DNA from 2 places in the Gilliamella sp. X-57 genome. Region 1 is predicted to be linked to the other one. Evidence: riboswitches for the same ligand, from Rfam matches in the RefSeq annotation. Region 1 holds a riboswitch; the other holds the start of a gene.
What was found. A riboswitch is a leader RNA that binds a small molecule or an ion and turns the genes downstream of it on or off. The one in region 1 is predicted to bind thiamine pyrophosphate.

Region 1 (6,010 bases):
ATTAATCGGTGTTTTTTAAAGCATTACAGACGAATAGACAAAGCGCTTTATTTAGTGTTTAAATCTCACTTTTTATTAAAAATTAAAACCCAATATTTTCGCAATGCGATTATTTTCTGGTTGTTTTAACTCTGTTGGCATCCCGTTAAAAACAATCTGCCCATTATCCACGACCAAACAACGCGAAAAATAACTGAGCGAATCATCAAGATAATGCGATACCATCATTAAGGTTAAACTAAATTTATCACAAATTTGATTAACTAATGCTAACATTTCATAACGTAGAGCTTGATCAAGCGCTGAAAAAGGCTCATCCAATAATAAAATAGGCCGATGTTGAATTAAACAACGCGCAAGTGCCACTCGCTGCCGTTGCCCACCTGATAACTGTTCTGGATATCGTTTGCCAAATCCATCCAGTCCCACCTGAATTAAAATGTCACAAATAGTCTGTTGCTCAGTTACCGTTAACTTTAATGATGGTTTAAGCCCTAAAGCGATGTTTTGTTCAACGGTTAAGTGACTAAATAAATTGTTATCTTGAAACAACATTGATACAGGGCGTTTGCCAGGAAGTAAGTTATTTGCGTATTGTTTATTAAGAATGATATCGCCCGATTTTGGATGAATAAATCCAGCAATTAAATTTAATAAAGTACTTTTACCTGCACCACTAGGCCCAACAATAACGACGCGTTCTTTTGCTGCTATCTCAATATCAAAATGTACTTTAAAATTATCATATTGATAATTAATGTGATTCAGTTCGATCATAATCTATCACAACCAACAAACTAAAAGATAATATTAACAATAATGCAGCAGTTACGGTACTTTCTTGATAATAATAATGCGATATTTGCTCATATAAATAGTAGGGTAACGTAATGACTGACTGCCCACCAAATAACGCAATAATACCAAAATCACCTAACGATAATATGGCTGAAAAAGCAAAGCTCTGAATGATTAATTTTTTTAGCGCTTTGTATTCGATCAAATAAAAATGCAACAAACCATCAATATTTAGTGATTGACTTAATTGCCAGTAACGTGATGTCACATCATACATTGGCGCTGCAAGATTTTTTAATAAAAAGGGCAATGCCATAAAACCATTACACAACATAATTAAGCCACACACAAGCACAGAACTATACGCGTACGGAAATAACATTAAAAACATACCTGACGCTAGTGCCATACTTGGAATAATTAAAATCAGCGATCCAACCAACATTAATCGATTGCTCCACTGTGTTTGCTGATTAATCAATAGGCGGCTGTTGGTATAAAGTAATAATAAAGCAAGTAGCATAGCAATCATTGCCGATCCCAAAGCAATTAATACCGAAAACATAACAGCATGTTGAAAAGTGGCCGTTAAAAATGACCACTTAAAAAAATAAATCCCTTCAATAAGTATCGTAATGATGGGTAAAACAATAAATAGCCCACCAATAACAATAATTACCATACTCAACAACACTAAGTGAAACGAAACTGGCACACAATAATTTTGCCTAACGTAGTTCACACTAAGTCTTTTATTATAATTTGTTTTTTGCATCAATCGCATAAAACTAACGCAACAAACTAACTGCAAACAGGCTAAAAATACAGCTTGCATCAAATCAAACTCACGAATAGATTGATAAATAGCCACTTCAATTGTGGAATATTTTGGTCCACCTCCAAGCGTTAATACTATGGCAAAACTTGAAAAACAAAGCATAAAAATAAGCGATGCCATCGGGAACAATTGCCGACGTAGTAGTGGCCATTCAACCAATTTAAAATAAGTAAAACTCGAAAAATTTAACTGCGTCGCTAACTGTTTGTGTGCGACAGGTACGTTATTTAACGTTTGGTAAAATAAACAACAAGCATACGGAAAATTAAGAAACACATGCGCAAGTAATATACCTTTCAAGCCATAAATAGAGGTAATAAATGGCAATCCCAAATAATCGAAAACCTCAGCCAATAAGCCATGTTTCCCATAAACAGACAGCAGCCCCGTTACAACAACGAGTGTGGGTAAAATAAAGGTAACAGGCATTATGCGTAACAATAACCGTTTACCCCAAAAATTAACCATTGATAAAGCTTTCGCCATTACTATTGCCGATAAAATAGATAATAATGTCGATAGCGTTGCTTGAAATACTGTTATCCAAATCAAATGCATTAAATAACTATCAAAATAGACAGTTAAATTATTAGACTCGATAGCGACCAAGCAAAGTGCACATAGCGCTGTGCCTAATACAATTAAGATGAAGCTTGCAGCGCTAAAACCAGGAAGTAATGTTCTTAATTTCAACATTAGGCTAAATAAAACTACTTACTAATAGTGGATTTCCATTCACGTACCCACGCTTTTTGATTCTGTTCAACTTGCTTGGCATCAAACTCAAGCGCTTTATTGACTGGCTTAATTTGCTGAAAAGCTTCGGGTAATGGAATGTTAATAATCGGATACATGAAATTTTTTTCAGCAAATTGGCGCTGTACCTCAGGAGTTAATAAATATCGCAAAAATGAACGTGCAAGCTCTGGTTGCTGACTGTACTTAGTGATGCCCGCAACTTCGACTTGGCGGTAATGGCCTTCATCAAAAATAGCCGCAGCATAACGATGATCATTATCATTCATAATATGCGCAACAGGTGAAGTGCTATAACTAAGCACAAAATCGGCCTCACCTTTCAAAAATAAACCATAAGATTCGCTCCAACCTTTGGTCACAGTCACAGTATTGTTAGCTATTTTTTGCCAAGCAGATGCTGCATCATTACCGTATATCTTCTTCACCCAAAATAATAAACCTAACCCTGGGGTGCTGGTTCTTGGATCTTCATAAATAATATTCCAGTTGGCTTGATTATCAACTAGCTCGTGCATACTCCGTGGTGGATGATTGATTTTTTGTTGATTATAAATAAATGCAAAATAGCCAAAATCATAAGGCATAAAATCATTATCCCACCAATCGGTATTTAAATTATTAGGCTTGCTAATTTGATGAGGAATAACAATACCCGCCTGTTTGGCTTGATCTAAAAGGTTATTGTCTAACCCTAAGATCACATCGGCATTGGTTCTATCGCCCTCAAGGCGAATTCGATTTAAAACCGCTACGCCATCGCCTAATGCAACAATTTCAAGTTGGCAATCGCACTGCGCTTCAAACCCCTTTTCAATCTCTTGCCCAGGCCCCCACTCTGAAATAAAAGAGTTATAACTATAAACCGTTAAGGTAGGCTTTACATCAGCAGCATTTGCCATGAAAGGAATAGAAAAGACCAAAAATAATAACAATTTTTTACAAAACATTTTGCCTCCAAAATAGCCAAAAAAGACAAAAGGTTTGAGCAAGTACAATAACTCAAATCCCTCCGCTGGCATGATCCAGTTCAGGTTCGACGGGTTACGTTAGTCTATCTAACATTCTCAGCCCTACTGGGCACCCCGTTGAGAACATGGGCTAGTGTAGTGGTTGGAATAAGGATTGTAAACAACTGTAAATAACGAAAATGATAAAGATCGGTAATAGCCTAAAAAAAACCATCCATTAGTTTATTGATTTTATATTATTTTTTTGTTCTCAAACAACCAATCACCTTACCATTCTAAATGCTTAAAAACAAACCAGTATAAATTTGCTTCTAAATCTATCAATAATTTGAGCTCAATTGCCTGTTATCGGCTCTGGTAATGATTACCCTTGATGACGGCGTAGCCCCGACGACACCATTACAATCATCTTCATCTAGAGCTTTATTACGACAAACCCCATTGCTGAGGTCTTTTACTTGCGGAAGTCGATAGTCTAAATCATCACACCAATCGGTATGGGTAGGAGTCCCATCAACTCCTACCATTACCGAGGTGCTACGGATCAAGAACCACTTCTGTAATACAAATCCATATGTTACGACTTCATTACCCTATCTATCTCTACCCACTAACTCGAATGTCTGTGGTAAATTTGGCTTATAAATTAGATCTGAATAAGTTAGATGGTGGCTGTGCCGAACGTCATAGTCATCGTCGTTTGGTTTAGGACCAGTTAAGGTAACTCGCGCCACATCTTCTGAACCATCAAGCCAACTATCCCAATAACTACTGGTTGTTTTCCTTGTCACAGTAGCGGTGATCCCCTCATGCGTAACTAGCTCCCATGTCAATTCAATTGGATCAATCCCCTCTATGTCTAAATCAAAATATAATCCATTAGCTCCCGTGGTCGGAAAATTGAGGGCGTATGATTCAGGGTTGACTGATTGCGTAAAAAATCCTTTGTTTGGATGCAATATGTCAGCAGGTCCAACTTGTGTATTTTTGCCGTAATTCAGGTTAGGTCTGACAAATTTGATAATAGGTGATGGTGGTAATATTATTGCATCACTACGATTAACCACTCGGACATTTTTACTGGTTAATGCCTGCAAATTCCATTAATACGGCAATAATAACAGAATCAACGCCAATAGGATTTTTGAGAATGATTTCAATAATAATTTGAGGGATAACTTCGAGGATATAAACGAGTAAAGTGTAAAAACTGGTCTTAAACCGCCTACACGGAGGTGAAGCCAATATACTATAATCCCATTTCGCAAAAGGCAAATAGGATTTTTGTTTTACAAACCCCTTTTTTATAGCTTGCTTTTAATTTATTGTTTTTATTTATTTTTATTTATTTTTATTTATTGATAAAAAAAGGGTTAGCTGGATTTTAGATTTTTTAGTAATGCGTAAATTTAACCACTAAGAAATAGTTGAGTAGAATTTTGACTTTATTGTTTTTAATCCAACTTATCAAAACTCATTATAAACCAATATATAAAAATTAATTGTGCACTTCTAACTAATCTTGACCCCAGCAGGAATCGAACCTGCAACTAGCCCTTAGGAGGGGCTTGTTATATCCATTTAACTATGAGGTCATTGGAGTACTTATTCTAATAAATTTGAAAAGATAATGCCATTTAAATAACGAAAAATTTTCTATTTTTAGTAATCATGATACAATCGCATCATCTTTAACCTTATTACTTTTAATCAAAGATACTATGAAAAAACGAATAGTTGGTATGATGTTTTCGGTAATGGCGCTCACAGGTTGCGCCTCTTATCAGTCCGAAAACAATTCCTATAGTGATCCGTTATCTGGCTTTAACAAAACCATGTTTAATGTTAACTACTATGCGCTTGATCCTTATATTTTGCGTCCTACGGCAGTCGCTTGGAAAGATTACGTCCCTTCCCCTGTTCGTACAGGTGTGGTTAACTTTTCCTCTAACCTTTCTGAACCCGCTTCAATGGTGAACAACTTATTACAAGGCGATGTTCATAAAGCTGGCACGCATTTAGCACGATTCTTTTTAAATACCGTTTTCGGTTTTGCGGGTTTGATGGATGTTGCTAGCATGTCAGATCCTCAATTACAAAAAGGTGGCAAACGGAGTTTTGGTGATGTTTTAGGTCATTACGAAGTGCCTTATGGTCCTTATGTTGTGCTACCGTTTTATGGTTCAGCAACGTTAAGAAACGAAGGTGGTAGCGTAGTTGACTCTCTTTATCCACCGCTTGTTTGGTTAGATTGGCAGTGGGCGTTAGTGCGTGGTGCATTTGACGGTATTGAAGCGCGTGCAGTGGCGATTGAGTATGAAGATTTAATTAAAAATAGCGATGACCCTTATAACTTTATGCGTAACGCTTACTTCCAACGTAATGACTTTGTAGCATCGGGTGGTAAAGTGGACGAAAGCAAGCAAAAGCAACGTGAAGAATCGATTAATGATGTTATTAATGATATCGATTCACAATAGCTTTAATTAAATTATGCTGTTGTGTTAAATCGAGCTAATAAATAAACCGCCATTAATTGGCGGTTTATTTATGGTCTTTTATTTATGATGACGCTAATTAGTCACTTTTATTTGCCTATCTATTTCAATATTGGTTTCATTTCTGGCAGATAATGCCAAAATCGGCT
Region 2 (6,010 bases), on a different contig from region 1:
TGGCTGCCGATATTTTGCTTTATCAAGCCAACTTAGTACCTGTTGGCGACGATCAAAAACAACATCTTGAATTATCGCGTGATATTGCTATGCGCTTTAATGCACTTTATGGCGATATATTTACTGTTCCTGAGCCATTTATTGCCAAAGTGGGCGCCCGCGTTATGTCACTGCAAGAGCCAACTAAAAAAATGTCTAAATCAGATGAAAACCGCAATAATGTGATTGGATTACTCGAAAATCCTAAAGATATTGAGAAAAAAATCAAACGTGCGATGACCGATTCTGACGAACCGCCAGTGGTACGTTACGACATAAAAAATAAAGCTGGTGTTTCAAACCTACTTGATATTTTAACTGGCGTGACAGGTAAACCGATTGCCGAGCTTGAAAAAGAATTTGAAGGCAAAATGTATGGCCATCTCAAAACCGAAGTTGCAACGCAAGTCATCGATATGCTAACTACTTTACAAGCCAAGTATCATCAGTACCGGGATGACGAAAGTTATCTGTTTTCAATCATGCAAGAAGGTGCCGAAAAAGCACGTTCAAAGGCCGAACCAACTTTGAAAAAAGTCTATGATGCAATCGGTTTTGTATAATTGCCAAATCAATAATTGATTATTACTAAAAATAAAACAGTATGCAATGGCTTTAATAGACTAAATAAATTGGCAACAATTAAAGCCATTTAACTATACAGGTTAGTTATGAAGATTATTATTCTTGGTGCCGGACAAACAGGTAGTGCGCTTGCTGAATATCTCGTTACCGAAAAACAAAACGATGTTACTGTGGTTGATGAAAACCATGACAAATTACAATCTCTACAAGAACGTTTCGATTTACAGGTGATTTGTGGGAAATCATCCTATCCTCAAGTATTAGAAAATGCCGGTGCTGAATCAGCGGATATGCTTGTCGCTGTAACGAATTCTGACGAAGTCAATATGATGGCCTGCCAAATTGGTCATGTTATGTTTAAAATCCCACAAAAGGTCGCACGCATTCGAGCGCCTGAATACAATGACGAAAATTACCCGCTGTTCAATAAAGATTGTATTAATATCGATCATATCATTGCCCCAGAAAACCTTATCACTAATCATATTAGTCAATTAGTACAATATCCTGGTTCGCTACAATTTGCGTCTTTTTATCATAATCGTGTCTGTTTAGTGGCTGTGACTGCCTATTATGGCGGTGCGTTAGTTGGCAGTGAATTATCTGGACTTAAAGAGCATTTACCACATGTTGAAGCTCGTGTCGTGGCAATTTATCGTAAAAATCGCTTTATCCGCCCGCTTGGTTCCACCCTTATTGAAGCCGGTGATATGGTCTACTTTATAACCCCACCCGTCAATATCAAAGCGGTGACCAGTGAGTTACAACGGTTAGAAAAGCCCTATAAACGTATCATTATTAGTGGTGGTGGTGGCGTGGCTGTCGCTTTAGCAAAACGTTTAGAAAATGACTATCACGTCAAATTAATTGAGCGAAATGCTGAGCGAGCCGAATTAATCGCTGAGCAACTCGTTAATACAACAGTATTACATGGTGAATCATCAGATCAAGAATTACTTTCACAAGAACAAGTCGAACTTACTGATCTGTTTATTGCTGTTACCAATGATGATGAATCCAATATCATGTCCTCCATGCTTGCTAAAAGGATGGGAGCTAAAAAAGTGATTGTATTGATTCAACGCCAAGCCTATCTTGAACTGATTAATGATAGTGTGATTGATATTGCAATTTCCCCACAGCACGCTACGATTTCAGAGCTGTTAAGTCATGTAAGACAAACAGGCGTTGTTAAAGTCGTATCATTAAGACAAGGTGAATCCGAAATTGTCGAAATTGTTGCCACTGGTCGTAGTGAAACATCAAAACTCGTTGGCAAAAATATTAATGGCTTAAAACTGCCTTCTGGTGCAACCATTGGAGCTGTAGTGCGCGGTGAAGATGTCATTATCGTTAATACCGATTTAATGATAGAAGACAATGATCATCTAATCATATTTTTGCCAGATAGAAAGGCAATTACGGACATTGAAAAATTATTACAATAACTTGTTAAAAATAGATCATCAGTCCATAATAATTAAATAAATTTCGACTCGGGGTGTTTTTTGTTTCAACAAAAAACTGAGATTTTACCCGTTGAACCTGATCTGGATTATGCCAGCGTAGGGAAGTCTAAGCCATAAATTCACTAAATTGGTCAATTCTTCCCAACATATATAAAATATAAGGAGGGGAGAAATATGCCAGCAGTCAAGTCATTCAAAACCAACCAAGCAACTGCTTTTATCCATCACATTAAACAACAACGCCCACTCGTGCATTGCATAACCAATGATGTAGTCCAAAATTTCACCGCCAATGTACTACTTGCTATTGGTGCATCACCGGCAATGGTTATTGCCGAGCAAGAAGTTGCGGCATTTGTTACCATTGCCGATAGTTTACTGATTAATATTGGCACCATTCACAGCAGCATAGCCACAAGTATGTTATTAGCAGCAGCTAAAGCTCAGCAAACACAAACCCCATGGGTACTCGATCCTGTCGCTGTAGGACCTGCGCTTAATTATCGTACTGAATTTGCATATCAATTATTGTCGTTAAAACCAACGGTAATTCGTGGTAATGCCTCAGAAATATTAGCGCTAAACGGTCAAAACTCATCGGCAAAAGGACCTGACGGTCAAGACTCAACCCAATCAGCTTTAACCGCTGCCCAAGAGCTTGCGCAAAAATATCAAACTATCGTTGCAATGACAGGAGATATCGATTACATCACCGATGGCAACATCATCTATAGCATAATAGGTGGTGATATAGCGTTAACAAAAGTGACTGGAACAGGATGTTCGTTATCCGCCATGGTAGCAGCCTTTATAGCCAATTCGCCTGACATTTTATCTGCTACCGCCTCGGCATGTTTTATGATGAAAAAGGCCGCTGAACTTGCCAATAAACAGCAAGGATTAGGCACCTTTGCAGTATCTCTATTAGATCAACTCTCACTATTTAACCCATCGCTTTAATAAGGATAGAAGATGAAAAAACAACTGGATTTAACCCTTTATTTAGTGCTCGATCCACTACTCTGTGGTGGTATTAGTGGTATGGTCAATACAACAAAAATTGCTGTCAAAAACGGCGTAACCGCTATACAGTTAAGATCAGAAAAAGAACTGGCAGGTAAAGATTGGTATCAAGCAGCATTAGCATTGAAAGAAACACTAAGTGATACGCCTGTCCCACTATTTATAAATGATCATGTGGATATTGCTTTAGCAGTTAATGCCGATGGCGTACATATTGGACAAAGTGATTTGCCAGCTGATGTCACTCGCCAACTTATTGGCACAGACAAATGGTTAGGGTTTTCAGTATCTAACCGCCAACAACTTGATACTACTCCTTGGCAACTGGTTGATTATATTGGTATTGGTCCTATCTTTCCAACAACAACCAAAAAAGATGCAACGGCAGCACTGGGAATCGAACAGTTAACCAAGTTAGTAGTACTAAAGCAGCGCCCTGCGGTTGCTATTGGAGGCATTGATGAAAACAATGTAACTAATGTTATCCAAACAGGTATTGACGGTGTTGCGGTGATTTCGGCTATATGTGGCAAAAAAGATATTCAACAAGCAACGTTATCGCTTATTAATAAAATCAAGCAGGTTAAATAGGAAATACTATTATGACAACAATTGCATTGACCATTGCAGGATCTGATCCTAGCGGTGGTGCAGGTATTCAAGCCGATTTAAAAACCTTTTCTGTACTTGGCGCCTATGGCATGTCGGTCATCACGGCCCTAACGGCACAGAGCACACAAGGGGTTGATGCGGTATTAGCGATCTCGCCCGAATTTATTGAAGCCCAATTTAATACGCTTTATCAAGATATTCAAATTGATAGCGTAAAAATGGGAATGCTCATGAATAAAGAAATAGTCACAACCGTCCACCACCTGCTAAAAACCAATCCAATCCCGATCATCGTCTTAGACACCGTCATGGTCGCCAAAGGGGGACATTCGCTACTAAAACCTGACGCCATCACAGCCATTCGTGAACTTTTACTCCCCCTAGCGACCATCATCACTCCCAATCTACCAGAAGCCGCTGCACTACTTGATTGTGACGAAGCAAAAAACGAAGATGATATGCAAAAGCAAGGGCATGAATTACTCAAGTTAGGCTGTAAAGCGGTATTAATGAAAGGAGGACATTTGCCCAGCAATGAAAGCCCTGATTATTTAATCACTCAAAATAACACAGTTAAAATAACCGCTCCACGCATTCAAACAAAAAACACCCACGGTACAGGCTGCACATTATCCGCAGCGATTGCCGCATTATTACCTAAAAACAGCTTATCAGAGACAATAGCCCAAGCCAAAAATTATCTACATGGCGCAATTAGTCATGCTAACGATTTAAATATAGGGAAAGGGATTGGACCAACACACCATTTTTACCGTTGGTGGTAATCGCACAATAAACAAACTAAATGGGATTTAAGTTGTCACCTATTGTATATAACAACCAATCCCATACCTTAACTAATGCAGATTCTTTGCTTCATTTGTGCTACAGGTAAGTGTCCCTTTTTTTCCTTGTTCATTTTTAGAATAGTCAGCCCAACAACTTTTCATTGATAAATCAATTTTTTTTATTAACTCAATTCTTCTTACATTATAAGAGCAAACAACATAATAAGGTTCAGCGTCCGTATAGTGATTAACTTCCCATATTAACTCATGTTTCTTACCATCAACCGTTCCTTTTGCTGGTTTTAAAGCCCCCATTCTAGAAGGATTATCGTAATAAACAATCATGCTGCTAAACGATACAGTCAAACTATTTATATCGTCAGAAACCTCCCACCCATCAGGCATGTTTTCAACTTCTTCTTTAACGTTGATTTTTTGTGGGCACTCAATCTGATAAGCATTAACAAAAAAAACCGCACCAAACCAAGCCATAATAGCCACAGTAACACTCAATATTTTACCTTTCATAATATATCCTTCTAACAATAGCTTTTTAATAAACAGATAAAAGCATTCTAAAATTTCAAAAATCATGCCAATATATTAAATAAAAAAAAATTATAATTAATTAGTTATAAGTAATTAAGCTATTTTCACCATGTTAACTAAATTAAACAATTTTTTTATTATTTCTGTTTTGGGGTGAAATTTCAATAATGTGGCATAACGAAGGTGTCGCCAAAAAAGCCCTATACCATAAAATAAGACTCATCACGACCATACGCAATTCAAACTCAAAATATCTACGGAACGGATTGCACACACCCTACCGCAATTGCGCATTATAACCGAAATATTACAACCTAGAAGAAGCCATAAAGCAGCTAAAAGCTATTTGCAAGGTGTAATTAACCATGCCGATAATTTAACCATTGGCAAAAGCATTGGTCCTACACATCATTTTTATCAATGGTGGTAACAAGTAAATGATTAGAATTAATTTGATTTAAGACGTTTTATATAATTCTATGAAAAGTATCGCTAAAGCATTAAAACTTAAATCAAAATAATGTATTGAAAAAATAAACTATGGTTCAAAATTTTAGTGGGATTTGAGTTATCGGCTATTACATATAACAACAAATCCCATATTTTAACTAATACAAGTCCTTTGCTTCACTTGTGCTACAGGTAAGTGTCCCTTTTTTTCCTTGTTCATTTTTAGAGTAGTCAGCCCAACAACTTTTCATTGATAAATCAATTTTTTTTATTAACTCAATTCTGCTTACATTATAAGAGCAAACAACATAATAAGGTTCAACATCTGCTTTAAAATCGACTTCCCATATTAACTCATGTTTCTTACCATCAACCATTCCTTTTGCTGGTTTTAAACTCACCTTTTTAGAAGGCTTACCGTGATAAACAATCATGCTGCTAAATGATACAGTCAAACTATTTATATCATCAGAAACCTCCCACCCATCAGGCATG

Region 2: another riboswitch for thiamine pyrophosphate. It lies ahead of thiM (hydroxyethylthiazole kinase); the one in region 1 lies ahead of thiB (thiamine ABC transporter substrate binding subunit).

The regions. Positions count from the first base shown of each region.
Region 1 covers NZ_JBXSQI010000022.1:32,789-38,798, reverse strand. The annotation lists gene thiQ (thiamine ABC transporter ATP-binding protein ThiQ) at 76-777, opposite strand; gene thiP (thiamine/thiamine pyrophosphate ABC transporter permease) at 755-2,332, opposite strand; gene thiB (thiamine ABC transporter substrate binding subunit) at 2,347-3,342, opposite strand; TPP riboswitch at 3,382-3,490, opposite strand; gene ACYIAL_RS10490 (hypothetical protein) at 3,684-3,890, opposite strand; gene ACYIAL_RS10485 (hypothetical protein) at 3,957-4,460, opposite strand; tRNA gene ACYIAL_RS10480 (tRNA-Arg) at 4,887-4,958, opposite strand; gene ACYIAL_RS10475 (MlaA family lipoprotein) at 5,085-5,843, shown strand; gene ACYIAL_RS10470 (TIGR03915 family putative DNA repair protein) at 5,963-6,010, opposite strand, start outside.
Region 2 covers NZ_JBXSQI010000002.1:54,270-60,279, reverse strand. The annotation lists gene trpS (tryptophan--tRNA ligase) at 1-602, shown strand, start outside; gene trkA (Trk system potassium transporter TrkA) at 711-2,072, shown strand; TPP riboswitch at 2,112-2,213, shown strand; gene thiM (hydroxyethylthiazole kinase) at 2,268-3,053, shown strand; gene thiE (thiamine phosphate synthase) at 3,066-3,707, shown strand; gene thiD (bifunctional hydroxymethylpyrimidine kinase/phosphomethylpyrimidine kinase) at 3,719-4,513, shown strand; gene ACYIAL_RS01490 (STY0301 family protein) at 4,586-5,044, opposite strand; gene ACYIAL_RS01485 (hypothetical protein) at 5,352-5,495, shown strand; gene ACYIAL_RS01480 (STY0301 family protein) at 5,674-6,010, opposite strand, start outside.